DNA from 2 places in the Kineosporia sp. NBRC 101731 genome. Region 1 is predicted to be linked to the other one. Evidence: predicted binding sites of a transcription regulator. Region 1 holds the regulator's gene; the other holds the start of a gene.
What was found. The regulator HspR, encoded in region 1, represses chaperone genes until heat shock. The targets are predictions, from matches to a motif close to ANTTGAGNCNGNCNGNCTCAANT.

Region 1 (11,738 bases):
CTCGCCGGCGCGCTGGGCCAGGGCCAGGAGCAGGTCGAACTCCTTGCGCGACAGCTCCAGCGGCTCACCGTCCAGGGTGGCCACCCGGGTGCGGGCGTCCAGCGCCAGACCGCCGACCGTGAGCGGGCCCTCGGTCTTCTGCGGCCCGCCGCGGCGCAGCACCGCGCGGATCCGGGCGTCCAGGTGATCCGCGCCGAACGGCTTGGTGACGAAGTCGTCGGCACCCGCGTCCAGCGCCTTGACGGCGTCCGTGTCCTCGTCCCGGGCCGTGACGACGATCACCGGGACCTCACTGACGGCACGCAGCATCGTCAGCACCTGGATGCCGTCGACGTCGGGGAGACCGAGGTCGAGCAGGACTACGTCCGGCCGATCGTCGATCACCGACTGCAGGCCGGGGAGACCGCCCGGTTGCCATTGCACTGCGTGACCGCGATCGGTCAGAGCTCTGGAGAGGGCCGCGCGGATCCCCGCGTCGTCCTCAATGATCAGAATGACCGCCACGTGCGCGACGCTACCGGCTGATGAGTGGTTCCGGACATTCTGAATGTCCGGATCTACACCCACCCGGCTCAACGCTATGGTGCCGACGGAGGTGATTTGGGTGAAACGCCGGTTCGTCGGCACCCTGCTCGCATGGCTCGTGGCGGTCGCCCTGGTGGCCGCGATCGCCTCTTTCGCCATCACTGCGGCGGGGCGTCAGGTGACGTCCGCGCCGGTCTCCGACTCATCACCCATCGCAGTTCCGGCCCCTGCTGACGCGGCACTCGTCACTGACAGTGGCTCGCTCTTCGGCGTTCCGTCGACCGGTCCGGTGCCCGTTCCCGAGGTTGACGAGGAGCGACCCGTCAGCCGCGTCGTGAACGCGCGGGGAGGTCAGATCCAGGCTCGTTGTGCGGGGCAGGACGTGAGTCTGGCCGGTGGATACGCGCGGCCCGACCGGGGCTGGCGGGCTCAGATCCGCTCCGCCGAGCCGAACCGGCTCGAGATCGTCTTCTCCCACGAGTCCCGGCGGGCCGCGCTGGTCACAGCGGTGTGCGACGACGGCGAGCCGACGTTCCGGCAGGCCTCGATCGACCCGCGGGCCTCGGTCCGGGCGCCGGAGGGCCCGTCCAGGAGCGAATCCGGGCGCCCCGATTCACGTGTGACGGAGATCTCGTCGCGTCCTACCCTTTCGGCTGAACCCGCGATCCCTTCCCGCACTCCCGCTCCCTCGCCCACCGGAGCCCCGACGTCCTCGCGCACGGGGACCGCGCCGGCTCCCGGCGGTGGGGCGACCACCTCACGGAACCCACCGGTGACCTCGTCCGGTGGTGAGTCCGGTGGTGGGTCCGGCGCGCCGCCGGCCGGTATCGCCGCGACGACGCCGTCGCCCGGGCGCTCGCGGGTGCCCTCGGCTCCTGCGGTTCCACTGGATCCGACGGCTTCCCCGGCCGACCGGGGGTCTTCGTGTGCTTCGCCCGGCCCGGGTGCAGCGACCGTGCCGCAGGGGGAATCCGGTTGCGGGACGGCCACGTCCGGCGTTCCGGGCGATTCGGGCGGCGCCGATGGATCGGACGGCGAGGGGTCGGCACCGGCCGGACCGGTCGGCCGGTGAGCCGATCGGGTTTTCCTGGGATCCGGGAACATCGGTCGCGTGCCGGTAGTTGAGTGAGGCAGACTCAAGTTTGGTCAGTCCCGAATTGACTAGGTCGACGGACTGCACCAACCTGAGTGGGGGCCACTCAGCTCTTACACGAAGGGAACCAAACATCATGGCAAGAGCGGTCGGAATCGACCTCGGAACCACCAACTCGGTCGTGGCCGTGCTCGAGGGCGGCGAGCCCACCGTCATCGCCAACGCCGAGGGTGGCCGCACCACGCCGTCCGTCGTCGCGTTCGCGAAGTCGGGTGAGCCGTTGGTCGGCGAGGTTGCCAAGCGCCAGGCCGTCACGAACGTCGAGCGGACCATTCGCTCCGTGAAGCGGCACGTGGGCACGGACTGGAACATCGCGATCGACGACAAGAAGTACACGTCGCAGGAGATCTCGGCCCGGGTGCTGCAGAAGCTCAAGCGCGACGCCGAGGAGTACCTGGGCGAGACCGTCACCGACGCGGTGATCACGGTCCCGGCGTACTTCAACGACTCGCAGCGTCAGGCCACCAAGGAGGCCGGCGAGATCGCGGGCCTGAACGTGCGCCGCATCATCAACGAGCCCACCGCCGCGGCCCTGGCCTACGGTCTGGAGAAGGGCAAGGCCGACGAGCGCATCCTGGTCTTCGACCTCGGTGGCGGCACGTTCGACGTCTCCCTGCTCGAGGTCGACGTGGAGGAGGGCGGCAGCACCGCCATCCAGGTCGTCTCGACCGCCGGTGACAACCACCTCGGTGGTGACGACTGGGACCAGCGCGTCATGGACCACCTGGTCAACACCGTGAAGAGCTCGACCGGTGTCGACCTCTCCAAGGACAAGATCGCCATGCAGCGTCTGCGTGAGGCAGCGGAGCAGGCGAAGAAGGAGCTGTCCAGCGCGACGTCCACGACGATCTCGCTGCAGTACCTCTCGATGACCGAGAACGGTCCGGTCCACCTGGACGAGAAGCTCACCCGGGCCCAGTTCCAGCAGATGACCGCAGACCTCCTCGAGCGCACCAAGGCGCCGTTCCTGTCGGTGATCAAGGAAGCCGGTATCTCCGTCTCCGAGATCGACCACATCGTTCTCGTCGGTGGCTCCACGCGTATGCCGGCCGTCAGCGAGCTGGTGCGTGAGCTGACCGGTGGCAAGGAGCCCAACAAGGGCGTCAACCCGGACGAGGTCGTCGCCATCGGCGCCGCTCTGCAGGCCGGTGTCATCCTCGGTGACCGTAAAGACGTGCTGCTCCTCGACGTCACCCCGCTGAGCCTGGGTATCGAGACCAAGGGCGGCGTGATGACCAAGCTCATCCACCGCAACACCGCGATCCCGACCAAGGCGTCCGAGGTCTTCACCACGGCCGACGACAACCAGCCGCAGGTGCTCATCCAGGTCTTCCAGGGTGAGCGTGAGCTGGCTCGCGACAACAAGCCGCTGGGCAACTTCGAGCTCACCGGTATTGCTCCCGCCCCGCGTGGCGTGCCGCAGATCGAGGTCACCTTCGACATCGACGCCGACGGCATCGTGAACGTGTCCGCCAAGGACCGGGGCACGGGCAAGGAGCAGGCGATGCGCATCACCGGTGGCAGCGCCCTCAGCAAGGACGAGATCGACCGCATGGTCAAGGAGGCCGAGGCGCACGCGGAGGAAGACCGCCAGCGTCGCGACGAGGCCGAGGTCCGCAACGGTGCCGAGCAGCTCGTCTACTCGACCGAGAAGTTCCTGCGCGACAGCGACGACAAGCTGCCCGACGAGGGCAAGGCCAAGGTCAACACCGCGATCGCCGAGCTGAAGACGGCGCTCGAGGGCACCGACATCGGTGAGATCAAGGCCAAGCAGGAAGCCCTGTCCACGGCCAGCCAGGAACTCGGCGCGGCGCTCTACGCGCAGCAGTCCGAGGGTGGCGCCGAAGGCGCTGCGGGTTCGGCCGGCGCGAGCGCCGGTGCGGGCAGCACGTCCAAGGACGATGACGTCGTCGACGCCGAGATCGTCGACGAGGACAAGTGATGGGTGAGCAGACTGTCGATCCGTCGGAAGGTGACGGTTCGAGTTCCTCGGGGCCGACCATCCGCGACCGACGTCGGCTCGACCCGGAAACCGGCGAGGTGCGCCAGGACTCGTCCGCCGAGGGTGAGCCGGAAGAGTCCGGCTCACCCGAGTCGGCCGGGAAGGACTCGGCGAAGAGCCAGAACGGCGGCCGGCACGTCGGGAAACCCTCGTCCTCCGGCTCCGAGGACCTCGGGGAAGGCGTCGTGCCCGGTGAGACCGGGTCCGACCGGCCCGACGAGAACGAGAACGACGGCGAGGGTGAGGGTGAGGAGAGCGTGACTGCGGAAGAGATTTCGCTGGACGGGATCCTGGCCGACCTCGACGCCGCCCGGTCCTCGGCGGCCGAGCGGCTCGGCGACCTGCAGCGCCTGCAGGCCGAGTTCGTGAACTACCGGCGCCGGGTCGACCGTGACCGCGACGTGGCCAAGGACACGGCGACCGCCGGTGTGCTGGAGGCTCTGCTTCCGGTGCTCGACGACGTCCACCTGGCCCGTCAGCACGGCGATCTGGAGACCGGGCCGTTCGCGGCGATCGCGGAGAAGCTCGAGGCGGTGCTGGAGCGGTTCGGTCTGGTCCGGTACGGCGAGGCCGGGGAGGAATTCGACCCCTCCGTCCACGAGGCGCTGATGCGCACCGAGGCGGAACTGGCCGAGGGCACCACGACGACCACGGTCGTCCAGGTGCTCCAGCCCGGCTATCGCAGTGGTGACCGGGTGCTGCGAGCAGCCCGGGTCGCCGTCGCCGACCCAAACTGACACCTCGTCCGTGACCGGAGCGGGAAGCGGCTGCTGTCAGCCGCTTCCCGCTCCGGGCCTCCCGGCGGCTCAAGGAGAGACACATGGCGGGCCAGGACTGGTTCGAAAAGGACTTCTACTCGGTACTCGGGGTGCCGCAGAACGCCAGTGCTGCGGACATCAAGAAGGCGTACCGCAAACTCGCGCGCCTGCATCACCCGGATGCGAACCCGGGCGACAAGGGTGCCGACAAGCGGTTCAAGGAGGTCGGCGAGGCCTACGCGGTGCTCTCCGATGCCGAACAGCGGCAGCAGTACGACGCTATCCGGGCGATGTCCCGGGGCGGTGCGCGGTTCACGGCCGGCGGTGGCGGTGGTCCGTCCGCGGGTAACGGTGCGGGCTTCGAAGACCTGCTGGGCAACCTGTTCGGCGGCGGTATGCCGGGCGGTGGCGGTATGCCCGGCGCCGGGCAACAGCGGGTGCGCTACACCACGGGCGGAAACGCGGGTGCGGGTACGGGGGCCGGCGGCCGGAGCGGCGCCGAGTCGCCCATCTTCGAAGACATGCTCAACGGTCTCTTCCCGCCGGGGAGTGCCGGTGCCGGTGGTTACCGGTCACCGCGCGGCCCGATGCGCGGCGGCGACCTGAATGCCACGGCCACCCTCACTTTCCGGCAGGCGATGGAGGGTGCACAGCTCAATCTGCGGGTCGACGACCCGCAGGCCGGACTGCGCACCATCACGGCCCGGATCCCGGCCGGGGTCAGGGCCGGCCAGAAGGTACGCCTGCGGGGCAAGGGCAAGATGTCGGACGTCGGCGGCGAGCCGGGCGACCTCTGGGTCACCGTCTCGGTCGAGCCGCACCCGATCTTCACGCTCGACGGGGCCGACGTGCGCGTCACGGTGCCGGTCACCTTTCCCGAGGCTGTCTTCGGCACCGAGGTCGAGGTGCCGACACCCGACGGTGCCCGGGTGAAGATGAAGGTTCCGGCCGGCACACCCTCCGGGCGCACGCTGCGTGCCCGCGGCCGTGGGGTGAAGACGGCCAAGCGTACCGGCGACCTGCTGGTCACCCTCCAGGTGGCCGTTCCGCAACGGGTGGACGGCAAGGCCCGCGAGGCGCTGAAGACGTTCGCCGAGAACACGGCCGGGGAGAACCCCCGCGCCGACCTGTTCTCCCGTCTCGACGACAACCGCCCGAACTAAGGCATGTCATGGCTGACGAGATCAACGTCGAGTTCAGCGTCGACCCGGACGCACCCATCTTCGTCATCTCGGTAGCGGCACAACTCGCCGGGATGCACCCGCAGACGTTGCGGCAGTACGACCGACTCGGCCTGGTGACCCCGGGCCGGTCGGCCGGCCGCGGCCGTCGGTACTCGGCCCGTGACGTCGCGTCCCTGCGCGAGGTACAGCGCCTTTCCCAGGAAGAGGGCGTGAACCTGGCCGGGATCAAGCGGATTCTCGAGCTGGAGTACGAGAACCGGGCCTTGCGCGGCCAGGTCGAGCAGCTCATGGACGAACTGCGCCTGATGCAGGCCAAGCTGCGCAGCGCCGGGAGGGTCTTCGCGGCCGAGCCCGGCGGCGACATCGTTGCGGTGCCTCCCGGTCGCCGTCCGCGACGGCCTGTCACCTCCACGGCGCTGGTCGTCTGGCGGCCCGGCCGGTAAGACTGGTGCCCATGGATTCCGAGCTTGCCTCCCTCATCGAGGAGATCGAAGACCAGGAGCGCCGTCTGCGGCTGCCTGGCTTCGACAATGACGACGCCTGGCAGATCGGCATCATCCTGGTCGAGCTCGCTGCGTCCCGCCGTGCTCCGGTGACCGTCGACCTGCGCCGCAACGGCCAGCAGCTCTTCCACTACGCCCTGCCCGGCACCAGCGCCGACAACGATGCCTGGATCCGCCGAAAGGCGGCTGTGGTAGATCGTTTCGGGCTGTCTTCGCTCCTCGTGGGCCGTCAGGCGTTCGCCGACGGCGTCTCTTTCGAAGAACGCTTCCGGCTCGACCCCGACCAGTACGCGGCGCACGGCGGGTCGTTCCCGGTGCACGTGCACGGTGTGGGAGTGGTCGGCACGGTCACCGTCTCCGGTCTGCCGGAGGTGGAGGACCACCGGATGGTCGTGGCCGGGCTGGAGCAGTACCTGGACGACCTCAGCAAGAACTGATCTCAGGAGGAACAGGCACGACGGGCGCTGACGGCGATTGCGGGGATCGCCGTCAGGAGCACCAGGAGGGCCCGCCCAGCTTCCTCCGGCGATCACCCCGTTCACCGCGTTCCCGGGGTACGCAGGTCGATGCGGACGCCGACGCGCCCGGTGAAGGGCTCGGGCTCTGAAGCCTCATCGACGTCCAAAAGTTCTGCCATCAGACCGAATCCAGAGTCGGCAACCAAGTCGGCCGCCCCCGGATCCCCACCGCCGACTCGAGCGCGAGCGGCCGTGACCGGCTCTGCCGGTCGTGGGTTGCTGAGCAGCGGCAGCGCCGGCTCCGCAGTCGTGTGGGCGCTCACCTGGTGTCCGGGCGAGCTGGTTGACGGGCCATCAGGCTCACGACAGGTCACTGGGTCCCACTGCGCGGTTACATGGTGCGAATCGCGTGATGGTGACTTTCAGGAGGATCAGGTGACCGGGTTGCTCGTGGACGGTGTCGAGGTTGCCGAGGTGGAGGTGGCTACGAGCTATGTCCAGCGGTCGCGGGGGCTGCTCGGCCGGGACGGGGTGGCGACCGGGCTGGTGCTCCGGCCGGGGTCGAGCGTGCACACGATCGGCATGCGTTTTGCGATCGACGTGGTCTATGTGCGGCGCGACGGAACGGTGCTGGCGGTAGTGACGATGGTTCCGCAGCGGGTCGGGCTTCCCAGGCTGCGCTCCGGCTGGATCCTGGAGACCGAGGCCGGGCGGGCAGCGGGATGGGGCATCGCACCGGGGCGTCATCTCAGCCTGATGTGACCACTCAAGGTAGTCGACTACTTTCGGTCGCCTGTTCCAATTCCGGTTTCTGCTAAGCATTTGATAGCTCAGTGTTATGAACGCTGCGCATCTAGCGTGATCTCATTCACTGAGAGTGCGTCTCGGGTTCAATTGGCCCTAAAGTGGTCCACGTCGTCGTGAGTACACCGTGTGATCGACTCGCGGCGTCCGGAGGGAAGAAGGGAGATGCCCGAGTGTTCAGGGGACAGTTGAGTCCGCGTCTTCGGAGGGGAGAAGCGGATGGCGCTGCACTCGGGGAGATCCCGCCCGGGGTCGAGGCGGTGCGCGGTTGGTGGCAGGACCTGCTGAGTGGGACGAGGTCCCGCGCGGAGGTCTCGGCCCTGGCCGAGGGCTGGGCCCGGGGCTCGCGCCTGGTGGAGTGTCCTTTCGCGCGCCGGGGGCTGTGGCACCTCTACCGGGCGGGGCTGCTCGACGCCGAGACCGGGGCGCCGGTCCGGTCCCGGTCGGAACTCCTTGCGGCGTATGAGACCTGGTGTGCCGACCAGGTTCTGGCCGCGCACGATCCGCAGGCCTGGCGCCTGGTGGCGCGGGACCGGACGCTCGCGGTCCTCGAGGCCTCCCGGTCGGCCGGTCGTCCGCTGCGGCGACGCCCATCCCTTTCACGGATGCACTGATTCGGCCACGGCCCGGAGTGCCCGTCTGGCGCTGAGTTACGCACCAACCGTTCTGGCCTAGGGGTTTTGCCGGAGTGTGACCGGCTCGGGCGGTTCTGCCCTAGGGTCGGCGCCCAGTGGGGACTGAAGGGATATCTTCCGTTGGATACCAATGTTTTCGGGGGGACGGCGGTGCGCCGTGCCTCGATCGGTGTCGTCGTTCTGCTGACCGTCGCCGCGGTCGCGGGGTCGGCGCAGGCCTCGGCCACCCCGACGGCCACCCCGACGGCCACCCCGACGACCACCCCGACCGCGATGCCGCAGGACCAGCTGGCGGCGCAGAAGGTGCCGGTGCTCGGGTCCACCACCCTGCGCCAGGAGATGGACGGCACCAAGACGAAGGCGACGCTGCTGGTGAACGGGGTTCGCCGGATTCCCGGGGCAACGGTGCTCTACTACTCGGCCGGTCTGTCCGAAGGTGCGCGCCCGGAGGACTGGTACAAGTTCACCTCCGGTGCGACCGACCGGAACATCGCTATCAGCAGCATCGGGAACGTGCGCCTGGTGGACTTCTCCGGCGAGAGGATCTACACGCCGCTCCACGAGGACGACGGCGGCACCGACGGCACGGCGATGACCTCGCCCTACCGTTCCTGGCCGAATTTCGAGCCGGGAGGCACGTTCTACACGTTCTACGCGGTGATGCCGGAGCTGCCCGAAGACCTCGACTCGGTGGACGTGCTGGTCGGGCACGGCGACGTCGTGCAGAACGTGCCGATCAGTGACGGCGTGATGGAACCGGCCTCCCTCCAGGTGGAACCGATCCGGATGGGCGAGGCCTGGCCGCAGATCGACCAGGCGGCGGCCGCTTCCTCGCTGCGCCCGCAGGACTCGGTGCGCCCGCTGACCACGACCGTCGCGAATGCCGACGGCACGGTGACGCAGGAGAGCACCGACGAGACGACCACGGTCAACCTCTCGTCGGACGTGTTGTTCGGGGTCGACTCCGCGACGCTCGACCCGTCCGCCGACCAGGTGCTGCAGAAGGCCGCCGACGCGGTGAACTCCTCGGCCGGGAGCGGCGAGATCGAGATCGTCGGCCACACCGACAGTTCCGGCAGCGATGAGCACAACCTGAAGCTGTCCCGGCGCCGCGCCCGGGCCGTGGCCCGGGCCTTGAAGCCGCTGATCACCGTGCCCGGGGTCACCTACCGGATCTCCGGCCGGGGAGAGCAGGACCCGGTCAGCGGCAACGACACCGAGGCGGGCAGGAAGAAGAACCGCCGGGTCGGCGTGGTCTTCGGGCAGGAGGGGGCGAAGTGAGGCGATCGGCGATCGTGGCGGTGCTGGGGCTGCTCCTGGTGGCCGGGGCCGGTGGGCTCTACCTGTCCGGCCGGGACGAGCCGGCCGCCGCTGCCCCCGAGGCGGCACCGGTGGCCACGACGGGTGAGCTGACCGTGGAGGACGCCACCCGGACGTTCCTGGGAGACAGCGCGCCCGTCGGTCCGGCGGTCGCCTCCGAGAAAGGCGTGATCTACGCCTACGACCAGGACACCTCCACGAGCTACGACGCGCCCGGAACCCTCGACATCCTGGCCGTGGACGTCAGCGAATCGTCGACCCACGTGAGGTTCTCGATGAGCGCTGAGTCGGAACTGCGACTTCGGCTCGCCGGGTACATCGAGACCACGCTGTCGGGTTTCCACACCGCCACGCTGGTGGCGGAACAGGCCGACCTGTCGATGACCGGGGCCCGGTGGATCGGCGCGAACGAGCTGTCGGCCGACTGCACCTGCGGCCGCCGGCCGGAGGTCGTCGACGCCGACGGGGTCGAGGTCAGCCTGCTGTTCCCGGCCCTGCCCGCGTCCGTCACCGAGGTCCAGCTCAAGGTGCCGGGTTTCGTCCCGCTCACCGCCCCCGTCAACCGAGTAGGTGCGGAATGAGACACATCATCGCGCTGGCCCTGGCCGGGACCCTGACCTCGGCCACCACCGGCGGCGTCTCGGTCGCGGAGCTGGGTGACCAGAAGGTGCCGGTCCTGGGTTCCACCACACTGGCCCAGGACATGGAGTCCGAGGGGGTCAAGGCGACGGTGCTGGTGAACGGGGTGCGCCGGATCGACGGGGCGACGATCGTCTACTACTCGGCCGGGCTGCCGAAGGGCGCGCCGGCGCAGAGCTGGTCCGCCTTCAACGCCTTCGCGTCGGACCGCGTCTCGGCGGCCTCGGGTGGTGTCGGCAACGTGCGGCTGATCGATTTCCCGCACCAGAAGATCTACCTGCCACTGGTGAAGATGTCGCAGTACGGCACCGAGCAGGCCATGGTGTCGCCCTCGGCGGCCTGGCCCTCCGACGAGTCCGGGGGCACCTTCTACACGTTCTACGCGGTGATGCCGGAGCTGCCCGACGACGTCGGCACGGTCGATGTGATGGTGGGGCACGGCGACATCGTGCACGACGTGAAGGTCGACGAGGGTGTGATGGAACCGGCCTCCTTGCAAGAGAAACCGATCCGGATGGGCCAGGTCTGGCCGTTGATCGACCAGGTCGCCGCGGCGGGTTCGGTGGCGCCGGAAGACTCGGTCCGGCCCCTGATCGGCAGATCGACGGAGGAGGGGCAGTGATCAGCAGGGACAGACGCCGCGCCGGGCTGGTGCTCCTGGCGGGCCTGGTGGCGGTGGCCGTGGCGGCGGTGATCTTCGTGCAGGGTGGTGGCCTGACGAAGTGGCGTACCGGGGGCGAGGAGCTGTCGGTGCGCGATGCCACTGCGAAGTATCTCGATCAGGCGCCGCAGCGGGCGCCGGCCCTGGCCTCGGAGCAGGGCGTGATCTATGCGTACTCGCCGGACGACTACCAGAGTTACGAGGCGACCGGCACTCTCGAGGTGCAGGCCGTGGACGCCGGGGAATCGTCGACACATGTGCGGTTCTCACTGAGCGCGTCGTCGGAGCAGCAGCTGAGTTCGGGCCGGTACACCGACAGCAGCGGCGCGGGATTCCGTACGGCCACTCTCACGGCGGCCGGGCAGACCGTGACGGGCGCCGAGTGGACGGGCGCCGACGGGGGCCGGGCGGACTGCACGTGTGGCCGGGAACCGAAGACCGTGGGGCCCGCCGGGATCGACATCAGTCTGCTGTTCCCGGCCCTTCCCGGGTCGGTGACCGAGGTTCAGCTCACCGTGCCGGGTTTCGTTCCGCTCACGGTTCCCGTGTCCGGGCGATGACATGACCCGGACACGGGAGGCCGGGATGGGTTACCGGGACTGCAGGGCGTCCAGCGCCACGGCCATGGCGGCGGCCAGACGGCCGTCCAGACGGGCGCCCGGCACCTCGACCTCGTAGCGGTCACGCAGTGAGCGCTTGCGCTGCGAGCTCAGGAGCACCGTGCCGTCCGGGTCGGTGAAGTCGAAGTGGAAGACGAACGGCGACGGCAGATCGCTGAGGACGGGCAGGAACTCCCAGACCCGGCGGGCGATCGCCACGTTCTTGTTGCGCTCGGTGCCGAACAGTTCCACCGGGCTGTTGGCGAAGCCCATGTGCCACGAGCTGCGCAGGAGTGACTTGCCGAAGTCCTTACGGAACCAGCCGATGGTCTGGCCGGTGGCGTCCTGGACGTCGTAGGTGGCGCCGAGGTCGAGACGCTGACGGGCCTTGAAGCTGAACACCGGCTCCGTGCGGTTCTCGTCCGCGTAGAAGGTGACCTCCTCCTTGAACGCCAGGCGCTTCTGCTGGGCGAAGGCCAGCAGGTCACCGGTACTGC
Region 2 (11,738 bases), on a different contig from region 1:
GCCACAGCGACCATCGCCCGCGGCCGGATCGTCACGATCGATGTCTCCGGGGCCGAGGCCGTACCCGGCGTCCTGTTCGCCGTGACCCGTTTCGGCGAGGACGAACTGGGCCCGGCGTCGTTCGTGATGGGCGGCGGCTACGGGACTCAGGGACTGCAGCCGCTGAGCCACGACCGGATCGCCCACCGTGGACAGCCGATCGCGCTCGTGCTGGCCGAGACCCCGGTGGCGGCGGCCCACGCTGCGGAACTGATCACCGCCACCTACGAGGAGGAGCCCTTCGCGTGCGACGTGGACGCACCGGGCGCGCAGACCCTCCTGCAGCGCGAGGCCATCCCGATCCCGTTCGCCGACGACGTGGTGGTCGGCGACGCCGACGACGCCCTGGCCTCGTCCGCGGTGAGGGTCGACGCGGTCTACGAGCACCCGTCCCAGAACGCGACACCGCTCGAACTGCTCTCGGCCGTGGTGCAATGGCACGGCGACCGGCTCGTGGTCCACGAGGGCACCCAGAACGCCGGTGCCCTCCGGCACGGTCTGGCCCGCCAGCTGGGTCTGGACCCGGCTCAGGTCGAAGTCCGCTCGCCCTACCTGGGCGGGGGGTTCGGCCAGCGCAATGCCCAGCAGCCGTATCTGGCACCGCTGGCCCTGGCCGCCCGACGCGCCGGGCGACCGGTGAAACTGGTGCTGACCCGGACACAGACTTTTCACCAGGCCAGCTTTCGACCACAGACCCGGCACCGGGTGATACTGGGGGCCGACGCATCCGGCCGGATGACCGCTGCCGTGCACGAGGTGGACCAGCAGACCTCACGACACGATCTGTTCCCCGCCGGCTATGCCAAGGTGACGTCGCGGCTCTACGGCATCCCGGCCTTCCGCAGCCGACAGCGGCTGGTGCGCAACGACGTCCAGACACCCGGGTACATGCGGGCACCGTTCGAGCAGCCGGGCGTATGGGCTTTCGAATCAGCGGTGGACGAACTCGCCACGGAGCTGCGCCTGGATCCCCTGGCACTGCGGCTGGCCAACGACACCACCCATGACCCGGTCAGTGGCCTGCCGTTCTCGTCCCGCCACCTGGGGGAGTGCCTGCGCCGGGGCGCCGAGCGATTCGGCTGGGAGCGGCGGCCCCTGGATCCCGGAACCTGGACGGACGCCGACGGCCACCGGATCGGCTGGGGTGTCGCGGTGGGTGCCTACCCGGCCAACGTCACGCCGGCCCGGGCCCGGATCACCGTGGCCGGCGGCGGCTCAGTGGTGGTGCGAACCGACGGGCACGAGATGGGGCAGGGCATGAGCTCGGCGGTGGCCGCCCTGGTGTCCTCGCAGCTGAGCATCCCGGCCTCGAGGATTCGGGTGGAACTGGGGGACACACGGGTCGGTGCGCAGCCGCTGACCGCCGGCTCCTGGGGGACCGCGTCCACCCTTCCGGCGGTGGAGGCGGCCCTGACAGAACTGCGCCGCGTGCTCGGTGGACGGGACCTGGCATCGGCCGAGGGCCTGAGCGCCGAGGCGGACAACGGTCTTCCGGCGGCGCTGGCCGACCGCGCCGCCCAGGGCCTGGTCGCGGCCGCGGGTCCGGTCTACGGTGACTTCGCCGCGTTCAGTTTCATCGCCCACTTCGTCGAGGTGAGGGTGGAACGCCACACCGGCCGGATCCGGGTGCCCCGGGTGCTCAGCGTGGCCGACTGCGGCCGGGTGGCCAACCGGGTGACGGCCGCCGGGCAGGTGCGCGGAGGAGTGGTCTGGGGGCTGGGTGCCGCGCTGCGCGAGCATCTGGTGGTCGACCCCCGGCTGGGCGGGTTCCTGAATGCCACCCTGGAGGAGTACCCGATCTCGGTGAACGCCGACATCGGGCACATCGACGTGGACTTCGTGGACCGTCCGGACCCTCTCCTGAACGCGTCCGGGGTGAAAGGCCTGGGCGAGGTGGCCATGGTCGGGGTGGCGGCGGCCGTGACCAATGCCGTTTTTCACGCGACGGGGTACCGGGCGCGCCGCCTGCCGGTGACGATGGCAGACGTTTGACCGCCCTCATCGTCCCCGCCCCGCAGCGCCCTTCAGCGCTGCGACACCCCCACCGGCCGGTGGATCGGCCCGGTCAGGACCGACAACGGCCGGCCACTACCACCCCGGCCCGCGGCCACGATCTCCGCCACGATCGAGATGGCGGTCTCGGAGGGGGTTCTGGCCCCCAGGTCGAGGCCGATCGGTGCGCGTAACCCGGCCAGTGCAGCTGCCGGTACCCCGCGTGTCCTCAGCTGCTCGAGCCGGTCGGCGACGGTCTGCCGTGAGCCCAGGGCCCCCACATACCCGACGGGCAGTCGCAGGGCCAGGTCCAGGAGGGGGACATCGAACTTCGCATCATGGGTCAGCACGCACAGTGCCGTGCGCTCGTCCACAGAGGTCCGCGCCAGGTAGCGGTGCGGCCACTCCACGACGACCTCGTCGGCGGCCGGGAAACGCTTCGCCGTGGCGAACGTCGCCCGGGCGTCGCACACGGTGACGTGGTAGTCCAGCTCGCGACCGACGCGTGACAACGCGGCGGCGAAGTCCTGGGCACCAAAAATGATCAGGCGCGGGCGCGGCGCGTAGGAACTGATGAAGACGGTGGTCCCGCCGTCGCCCGCATGGCGGTGCACGCCGCTGGATCCCTGGGCCAGGAGGCCGCGCGCCTCGTGGAGCACGGCCGCATCGAGATCGGCATCGCCGAGGGATCCGGTCACGCTCTCCGGTCGCACGATCAATCGCCGCCCCGGTCGGTGGCTCTCAGCGGCAATGACGGTCGCGACGGCGACCGGACGCCCGCACCGGACATCGGCCAGGACCTCCCCCAGTTCGGGGAACGTTTCCCGCCCGACCTGTTCGACGAAGATCTCGATGGTGCCACCGCACGTCAGGCCGACCGAGAAGGCGTCGTCGTCGCTGACGCCGTAGCGTTGCAGGACCGGCACACCGCCATCGCGGACCGCGATCGCCCGGGAGTAGACGTCCCCCTCCACGCAACCGCCGGAAACGCTGCCGACCACACTGTCTTCCGGGCCGACGACCAGGGCCGAGCCGGGTTGCCGGGGGGCGGAGTTCCAGGTGGCCACCACGGTGGCTACAGCGACGTTCTCCCCGGTTTCCCACCAGGCGCTCAACTCGTCGATCAGATCGCGCACGTGCTACCGCCCTGCCCCGACATCTGTTGTGAGGTCGAGATACTCGTCCGGAACTCTTCTCAGGACCCTAACCCGCAGTTGTTTCCGTCCGGGGTCTTGGGCACCGGGTGCGGTGGCCGTGAACAGCGCGGCGGCCACCGTCAGGGCGGTGATCGCCGTGGTTCTCCTGGGTGGGTGGAGATGCACGCAACCTAGGTTTCCTGGCGAGCGAGAGGTCAGCGCCGGGCCACCCCGGCCACAGCGATGTTGTTCTGGTCGCGTGCGGCCTCGTCCGGCCACGCCGGACGCCACTGGGGGGTCCAGACCAGGCCGGGCTCGACGAGGTCCCAGTCGCCGAAGAAGGAGGTGACCTGCTCGCGGGTGCGCACCTGCATGGAGTCGGCAGCGTTGCGGTAGAGCCCGGCCGCCTTGCGGGTGTCGGCGGTTCGCCCCTCGTCGATGACATGGGTGATCGCGACGAAACTCCCCGGTGCGGCCGCGTTCCGCAGTGCGGCCACGGCCTGGTAGGGATCGTCGGCGTCCGGCACGAACGGCAGCACCGAGGCCAGCAGCAGCCCGATCGGGCGGGACAGGTCGAGCAGGTCCAGCAACTGCGGTGAGGTGAGAATGTCGTGGGGCCGCCGCAGATCGCCCATCAGGATGGCGGTCGAGGGGTTGTCGCGCAGGATCAGCTCGCTGTGGGCCACCGCGATCGGGTCGTGATCGACGTAGAGCACCCGGGCCCCGGGCAGCACGGGCTGGACGATCTCGTGCACGTTGCTCATGGTGGGTATGCCCGAGCCGAGGTCGAGGAACTGGTCGATGCCCTGCTGCGCCATGAAGGTCACGGCCCGCTGCACGAAGGCCCGGTTCGTCTGCGCCGCGGTCGCGATCGTCGGGATCACGGCGAGCACCTTCTCGGCGAACTCCCGGTCCACGGCGAAGTTGTGAGCCCCGCCCAGCAGGTAGTCGTACACCCGGGCCGGCGATGGAACAGTGAGGTCGATACCGGGAGGTGCCCAGTCGGGAGTCGTCATGACGTCGGGCCTTCCGCGCGGGGTAGCAGCACGCCGTCAGCCTAGCCGCGCGAAACGGGCATATCCCACCTCGACAGGCGCCCACACCCTTACCCGGCGGAGCGCAGCCGCCCCGGACCGGTGACCCGCATCGGCGACTGCCGGCCCGTCGCTGAACAACCATGGCGGGCCGTTCCCCGGTGAGCTCCGGGTCACTGCGTAGTCTCAAGGGATGGATGAGTGGCCCGGGAGTGACACAGGTAGGGCCCCGGCCCCGGTCCGCGGGTCGTTCCTGCTCGAGCGGGTGTACGCGGACTCGGCCCGTGACCTGGGGATTCCCCCGCAGCAGGGGGTGCTGCTGTGCGTGCTGACGCCCGGACCGGTGGAGTTGTCCCGGCTGGGTGCCGTGCTGCGGGTGGCCGAGCCGACCCTGACCGGCCTGGTCCAGGCGGCCGAGACCAGCCGCCACGTCACCCGCGGCCCCGACCCGGCCGGCACCTACCCCGTCGTCCTGACCCTGACCTCCATCGGTGCGTCCATCGCCCAGGAGTTCTACGACGAGACCTGCGCCCGGATCGACGCCCTCACCTACGGGCTCTCGACGAGTGAGCGCACCGCGCTCGCTGCGCTGCTGGGCCGGTTCATGGTGGGCCGGCACCGGCCCCGCCCGGTCACCCACCTGCACGCCGGCACCCGGTCGGGTTCCGGTCCCCGGCCGCGGAACAACCCCACCCCTCCGGCCCAGAGCGCCTGACTGGTACGGGGCCGACGGCTCCAAGTGATGGCCGGCCGAGCCGGACCGAACGGCTCCGATGCTGCGTCATGCCTCGGGCCGCGCCTCTGACCTGCGTGTTTGTTGTTGCCTGGCTGATCGTCCAAGAAGTTGAGTGGAAGTGGCTCAACTAGCCTTGCGCACGTTCGCCCGTCGGTTTATCGTTTTCCTGCGGCCGGATGAGGGGCCGCCGAAAGACGAGATTGACGAAGGAGTGTGAGCTGAGATGGCTCTTCCTGTGCGTTCGGGTGACGCGGTCGTCCGCTGGGATCCTTTCCGCGAGTTCGGCGACATCCAGCGTCAGTTCGACCAGGTCGTGCAGTCGGTGTTCGGCCCGGTCGAGCGTGACCAGGCCGCAGCCCGCCGTACCTGGCGTCCGTTGGCAGACGTCACCGAGTCCGACTCTGGTTACGTCATCAGCCTCGAGGTTCCCGGCTTCCGGAAGAACGAGATCGAGCTGAGCGTCGAGGGGGACACCCTCACGGTGGGCGGCGAGTACGCCCTGTCCGAAGACGGGGAACAGCGCCACGCGCGCCGGGCCGGCCGGTTCCAGTACAGCACCCTGCTGCCCAAGGGTGTGGCGGCCGACCAGGTCAGCGCCTCCCTGGCCGACGGCGTACTGCGGGTGTCCGTGCCCAAGTCCGGTGAGACGCAGCCGCGCCGGATCGAGATCACCGAAGGCTGATTCACACCGACGGATAACAGGGCCGGTCCGGCAACGGGCCGGCCCTGTTCACGTTCGGGGTCGGCCCGCGCATCGGGACGACGCCGATGCAGACGCCCACCGTCGAGGGATCGCGCACCCTCCCGCTCACATTGTCAGCATCGATAGTACTTACGCGCTCGACATTTTCGTCATCGTTCCACCCCGTCGGCAGAGGCCACGCTCGCCGTCCAGGCCCGGATACCTCCGTCGAGGTGATGCAGAAGGCTGTATTTCTGGCGGCGCAGCACCTGGATCGCCCGGGCCGATCGCTGACCGGCCGCGCAGTACAGGATCAGCGGTACGTCCCGGGGTAGATCGGCCCGTTCCAGGTCGGCGAGCGGGACCAGCAGGGCTCCGGGGATGGCGAACCGGTCGTGCTCGGCCGGTTCGCGCACGTCGATGAGCAGGAAGTCGTCGTCCCCGGCGGCGCGGGCCCGCAGGCGTCCGGCCAGGTCTCCCGCGGTGATCATGGGGAGCGTGGGCGGTGCCAGGCGGGTGATCGGTGCCCGGGTGGCGTCGGGGATGAGGCGGAACGTGCGCCACGACCAGGTCTGTACGTCCAGGGTCAGCACCCGCCCGAGCAGGCTCTGACCCGTGCCGGTGATGAGTTTGACCGCCTCGGCGGCCATGATCGAGCCGAACAGGCCACAGACAGCCCCCAGGACGCCCGCGTCGTTGCAGTCGGGCACGGAGCCGGGGGCGGGTGGCTCAGGGAACAGATCGCGGTACTGCGGGCCGTGTCCGCCCCAGAAGGTGCTGGCCTGGCCCTGGGACCGCAGCACGGCGGCCCAGACCCACGGGATGCCGGTCAGCACACAGGCGTCGTTCACCAGGTAGCGGGTGGGGAAGTTGTCCGAGCCGTCGAGTACCAGGTCGTACTGCTCGACCAGCCCGACGGCGTTGCCGGTGTGCAGCCGTTCGCGATGTCGTTCGACGCGCACCAGCGGGTTGGCCCGCCGCACCGCGTCGGCGGCGCTGTCGACCTTGGACCGCCCGACGTCCGCACCGGTGTGGATCACCTGTCGCTGCAGATTGGACTCCTCGACCACGTCGTCGTCCACCAGCCCGATCGTGCCCACGCCGGCCGCGGCCAGGTACTGCAGGGAGGGTGAACCGAGGCCTCCGGCCCCCACCAGCAGCACGCGGGCGGCCTTCAGCCGTCGCTGACCGGTCCCGCCCACCTCCGGCAGCACCAGATGGCGCGCATAGCGCCGGTGTTCGGCCTCGGTCAGGGGGCCTCCCGGGGCCACCAAGGGCGGACGTACGTCACCGGTCACGCGCGGTCCCCGAACTCGGCCAGGCCCACCGGCGTCGAGGAGGCCAGCGCCCGTTCACGTTTCGGGATACGCCCAGCGAGCCGGGCCGCGCGCCCGGCCTGGACCGCCAGCCGCATCGCGACCGCCATCCGCTCGGGGTCGTGCGCCCGGGTCACCGCGGTAGCCAGAAGCACACCGTCACACCCCAGCTCCATCGCCAGGGCTGCGTCGGAGGCGGTGCCGATCCCGGCATCGAGAAGGACGGGAACGCCGGCCCGCTGGGCGATGAGAGCGATGTTGTGCGGGTTCAGCACACCCAGGCCGGTGCCGATCGGCGCGCCCAGCGGCATCACCGCAGCGCAGCCGGCGTGTTCCAGTCGCTGTGCCAGCACCGGGTCGTCATTGGTGTAGGCCAGCACGGTGAAGCCCTCGTCGACCAATTGACCCGCCGCGTCGAGCAGTTCACCGGCGTCCGGGAGCAGGGTGTCCTCGTCGGCCACCACCTCCAGCTTGACCCACGACGTGCCGAGCAGCTCGCGGGCCAGCCGGGCCGTCAGCAGGGCCTCACGGGCGGTGCGGCATCCGGCGGTGTTGGGCAGGACCTGCACACCCACCCGGGTCAGGATGTCGAGCAGCCCTCCATCGGCCGTGGGGTCGATCCGGCGCATCGCCACGGTCGTCAGCTGTGTGCCGGAGGCCCGCAGCGCGCTCTCCAGGATGCTCAGGTTGCCGGCGCCACCGGTTCCCATCACCAGCCGGGACGTGAAGGCCTGGCCGGCGATCCGCAGCGGCTCGTCCGACAGGCCGGACTGCCCGGGCTGCCCGGCCTGTTCCAGCATCGGGGTGCTGACCTCAGGCGTGCTCGTCATCCGCCCGCCACCGCCCCGAGAATCTCGAGCCGGTCGCCGGGACACAGCCGTGTCGTCGTCCACTGCCCGGCCGGGACCACGTCGTCGCCCAGGGCCACGGCCACTCCGGTGGGTGGGCCGCCCTGGCTTCCAGCGACTTCGGGCCCGGCGAGTTGTCGCAGTAGGTCCGCCACGGTGGCCTCACCGGGCACCTGCACGGGTTCGCCATTGACGATCACCTCGAGCATCGTGTTCTACCTCCGTCCGGCCGTGGCCACCGTGGTGGTGTCACGGCCTGTCGTCGATGTACCGGGCTGTTCGAGCCGCCGGGGATCGCACACCCGCACCGGGCCGGCGGGCACGTCCCCGTCGGCCAGGGCAGCAGTCACAGCGTCGGCAGTGACCCCGCACAGCAGCACACCGTTGCGGTGGTGGCCGGTCGCCAGGATCAGGCCCGGGACCGCGGAAGGCCCGATCAGGGGCAGGTTGTCGGGAGTGCCCGGACGGCATCGCGCCGCGGTTTCGGTGAACTCCAGTTCCGATACCCCGGGCACCAGGGCCCGGGCGTCCTGCAGGAGATCGTGCACGGCGCCGGCGGTGACCCGCTGGTCCAGGCCGACGTCCTCGCTGGTCGCCCCGACCACCAGTTCACCGTTCTCGCGCGGCACCAGGTACACGTCCCGGCCGTGCACCACCGCGCGGACGGTGCGCCGCAGGATGTGATCACCCGCGGGCATCCGCAGCCGCAGGATCTGCCCCTTGACCGGCCGTACCGACGGCACGACCGACCGGGCCCACGCGCCGGTGGCCAGCACCACCCGGAGGGCCCGCACCAGTGCCCCGGAGGCCAGACGGACGCCGGCGAGCACCTCGTCCACCCGTTCGGGGGTGCCTGAATCCTGAACGGTGACCACCCCGGCGGTCGTGGCCGCGATCCGCAGAGCCTCCAGCAGCCGGCGCGGGTCGATCTGGTGGTCGTCGGGGATCAGTGTGCCCGCGCTGACCCCCGGATCCAGCGTCGGTTCCAGTGCGCGGCAGCGCCGACCGGTGAGGGCCTCGACCGTCAACCCGAGACCGGCCTGCAGGCGCCGGGTCTCGGCCAGGCGGGCTCGGTCGTCGGCGGTCAGGGCCACGGCCAGGGTGCCGCACCGGCGGTACCCGGTGACCAGGCCGCTGACCAGCTCGAGTTCGCGGACGAAGTCCGGGTATCCCTGCGCCGCGTGACACCCCAGACGCAGCAACGGTTCTTCGCCGGGCTGCACCTCGCTGACGGGGGCGAGCATCCCGGCCGCCACGCCGGAGGCCCCCGATCCGGGCGCAGGGTCGACGAGGATCACCTGCAGCCCGCGCTGGGCCAGCCGCCAGGCACAGGCCGTGCCGACGACACCGCCGCCCAGGACGACCACATCGGTGGCCGGAACAGGCGTGCCAATTACCATGTTCGAGCTCCCTTCGCCGGCATGACCCGGAGCAGGTTCAACGGTCGGCGAGATGTTCGCCCTCTCAGCCCTCGGTGGGCTCCCGTGCTGGCATCACCATACCCCGCCCAATGCGACACTTCGGCGCATGCCCCGATCCCCGCACCCGGCCCTGATCCGGGCCCGCCTGTATCTCTGCTGCGATTCCCGTTCCCGTCAGGGCAATCTCACCGACTCTTCGGACGTCGTGCTGGCGGCTAGGGTGGACGTCATCCAGTTGTGGGAGAAGGTTCTGGCAAGCCGCGCGCGAGCTGGAGCTGCTGGAGGTGTTCGGCGCTGCGGTGCAGCGGCACGGCCGGTTACCCGCGGCTGGCGACCGGAACGACATCGCCTCGATCGCCCGCACCGACGTCCTGCACCTGGGCCGGAACGGATCGAGAATTCTTGGGCGTCGTTGGTCGGCGAACACCTCGTGACTATCGACCGTGATCATCCCGGGAAAGGGCGGTGTTCGGCGACCGGTCATCGCCAGTTCGGCAAGCAGTCGCGGAATGTCCGCTCCAGGCAGCGACCGGTGACGGTGAGTCGCTTCTTCCGGAAATAATTCAAGAGCAAGTTGTTTCGCATGTGCGGTGCGATCAGTCGTGCACGGCGATGATCGTGGCGAAGGCCTGCTGGATCAGCTGGGACAGAGGAGGCCGGTTTTCGGCGTCGCGGTCGCGCAACTCCCAGTCCCGGATCAGGCCGCTGCGCAGGGCGGCGAGCGAGGCCCGGGCGAGGATATCGGCCACGAATTGCGGCTCCGGATCATCGGAATTGGGGGTTGAGGCCGCGATCAGGCGCGCGCGCAGGGGGATCGCTATCGCCTCCTCCACCCGGAAACCGACCGCGTTCGGGGCGCGGCGGAGCTTCGGGCCGGGCGGGCCCTCGTGGAACATCCACAGGGGTGAGGGCCGGTTTCCCTGGGCGATCTTCCACGCCACGGTGGCCAGGCCCATCTGGACGGCTGTCAGCGGTCCCTCCGCGGCCGGCCGGGTCCGGATGGCCTCGGTCAGGTCCGGAAGCCAGGACAGGGCGTCGTCCAGGATCAGTTCCTCCTTCGCGGCGAAGTACCGGAAGAAGGTGCGTTCGGTGACGCCAGCGGCATCGGCGATGTCCCGGACGGTGGTGTTCTCAAAGCCCTGCTGCTCGAACAGCCGGTCGGCGGCGGCCTGCAAGGCCGTGCGGGTGGCCAGTTTGTTGGCCTCGCGCTTTCCACCGGTAGACGTCACAGGCAAAGCATTTCACGATCAGCCCCCGACTACCTAAAGTCACTCGTCGCATTGTCTGGGCAAACTTGTCAGCCCTGACACTTTTGCCTAAAACTGTCAGTCGTGACAGATTTTTTGAGTGCGCGGCCCGGTGGCCTCTACCGGCTGGGACGTTTCTGCGCCCGCCACCCCGGGCCGGTCGTCCTGCTCTGGCTGGTCCTGCTCGTCGGCGTCACGCTCGGCCACCAAGCCCTGGGCGGGCAGTACTCCGACGACTTTGAGCTGCCCAATGCCCCTGCTCAGCGGGGTGCTGATCTCCTGCAGATGCATCAGTCCAGTAGCGGTGCGCAGAGCGGTCAGGTCGTCTTCACCGTGCGCGAGGGAACGCTGGCTCAACAGAAGGCGGCGATCGACAGTTCGGTCGACGCCATCCGCCGTCTTGGCCATGTGCAGTCCGTAACCGACCCCATAGACTCTCAGGACGGCCGGACCGCCTACGTCACTGCCGGTTTCGACAAGAATCCGAGCGCGCTGGGTGACGCCTTCGTCACCCAGATCGACGATGCCACCGAGTCGGCCCGTCGGGCGGGCGTCAACGTGGAGTACGGCGGTGAGCTCGGTCAGGCTGCCCGGCCGAAGACCGGCGACGCGGTCTCGGAACTGATCGGCATCGGCACCGCGGTCGTAGTGCTGCTCCTGGGTTTCGGCAGCGTCGCCGCGGCCGGCCTACCGATCCTCTCCGCAGCGATCGGGGTGCTGGCCGGGATGGGGCTGCTCGGCATGCTGGCCGCCGCCACCACGTTCGCCACGGTCTCGCCCACGCTGGCGATCATGATGGGACTCGGCGTCGGTATCGACTACGCGCTCTTCCTGGCCACCCGCTTCCGCCAAGACCTGATGGAGGGCGGCGAACCGGCCGAGGCGGCCGGGCGGACCGTGGAAGGCAGCGGGCGATCGGTCCTGATCGCCGCAATGACCGTGGTCATCGCGATGCTGGGGCTCTATGCGTCCGGGGTCTCCTTCATCGGCAAGCTCGGTCTGGCGGCGGCGCTGACCGTCGCGGTCGCCGCGGCGGCCGCCGTCACGCTGGTGCCGTCGCTGCTCGGCCTGGCCGGCAAGCGGATCGACCGGCTGCGCGTCCGCTCGGCCGTCGCCGAGGCCGGTAGCGGCGAGAGCGACGTGTGGCACCGGCACGCGGCCCGGATCGGACGCCGTCCCTGGCTGTATCTGGCCGGCGGGGTGGCGCTGCTGGCCGTGATCGCCCTGCCGACGTTGTCGATGCAGCTGGGACACGTGGACGCCGGTTCCGATCCGGCCGACTTCACC

Region 2: the regulator HspR is predicted to act here: its motif matches at 5,044-5,066, upstream of QSK05_RS14660 (Hsp20/alpha crystallin family protein).

Annotation. Positions count from the first base shown of each region.
Region 1 covers NZ_BSTC01000001.1:517,851-529,588, forward strand. Annotated here, with positions in the region: gene QSK05_RS02200 (response regulator transcription factor) at 1-504, opposite strand, end outside; gene QSK05_RS02205 (hypothetical protein) at 605-1,597, shown strand; gene dnaK (molecular chaperone DnaK) at 1,755-3,620, shown strand; gene grpE (nucleotide exchange factor GrpE) at 3,620-4,417, shown strand; gene QSK05_RS02220 (DnaJ C-terminal domain-containing protein) at 4,501-5,601, shown strand; gene QSK05_RS02225 (heat shock protein transcriptional repressor HspR) at 5,610-6,065, shown strand; gene QSK05_RS02230 (heme-degrading domain-containing protein) at 6,077-6,562, shown strand; gene QSK05_RS02235 (DUF192 domain-containing protein) at 7,019-7,345, shown strand; gene QSK05_RS02240 (hypothetical protein) at 7,648-8,001, shown strand; gene QSK05_RS02245 (OmpA family protein) at 8,143-9,303, shown strand; gene QSK05_RS02250 (hypothetical protein) at 9,300-9,923, shown strand; gene QSK05_RS02255 (hypothetical protein) at 9,920-10,603, shown strand; gene QSK05_RS02260 (hypothetical protein) at 10,600-11,202, shown strand; gene QSK05_RS02265 (LURP-one-related family protein) at 11,233-11,738, opposite strand, start outside.
Region 2 covers NZ_BSTC01000004.1:373,180-384,917, reverse strand. Annotated here, with positions in the region: gene QSK05_RS14680 (xanthine dehydrogenase family protein molybdopterin-binding subunit) at 1-2,031, shown strand, start outside; gene QSK05_RS14675 (XdhC family protein) at 2,064-3,167, opposite strand; gene QSK05_RS14670 (SAM-dependent methyltransferase) at 3,383-4,183, opposite strand; gene QSK05_RS14665 (MarR family winged helix-turn-helix transcriptional regulator) at 4,395-4,916, shown strand; gene QSK05_RS14660 (Hsp20/alpha crystallin family protein) at 5,161-5,619, shown strand; gene QSK05_RS14655 (ThiF family adenylyltransferase) at 5,790-6,917, opposite strand; gene QSK05_RS14650 (thiazole synthase) at 6,914-7,735, opposite strand; gene thiS (sulfur carrier protein ThiS) at 7,762-7,992, opposite strand; gene thiO (glycine oxidase ThiO) at 7,999-9,183, opposite strand; TPP riboswitch at 9,175-9,279, opposite strand; gene QSK05_RS14635 (TetR/AcrR family transcriptional regulator) at 9,801-10,433, opposite strand; gene QSK05_RS14630 (MMPL family transporter) at 10,536-11,738, shown strand, end outside.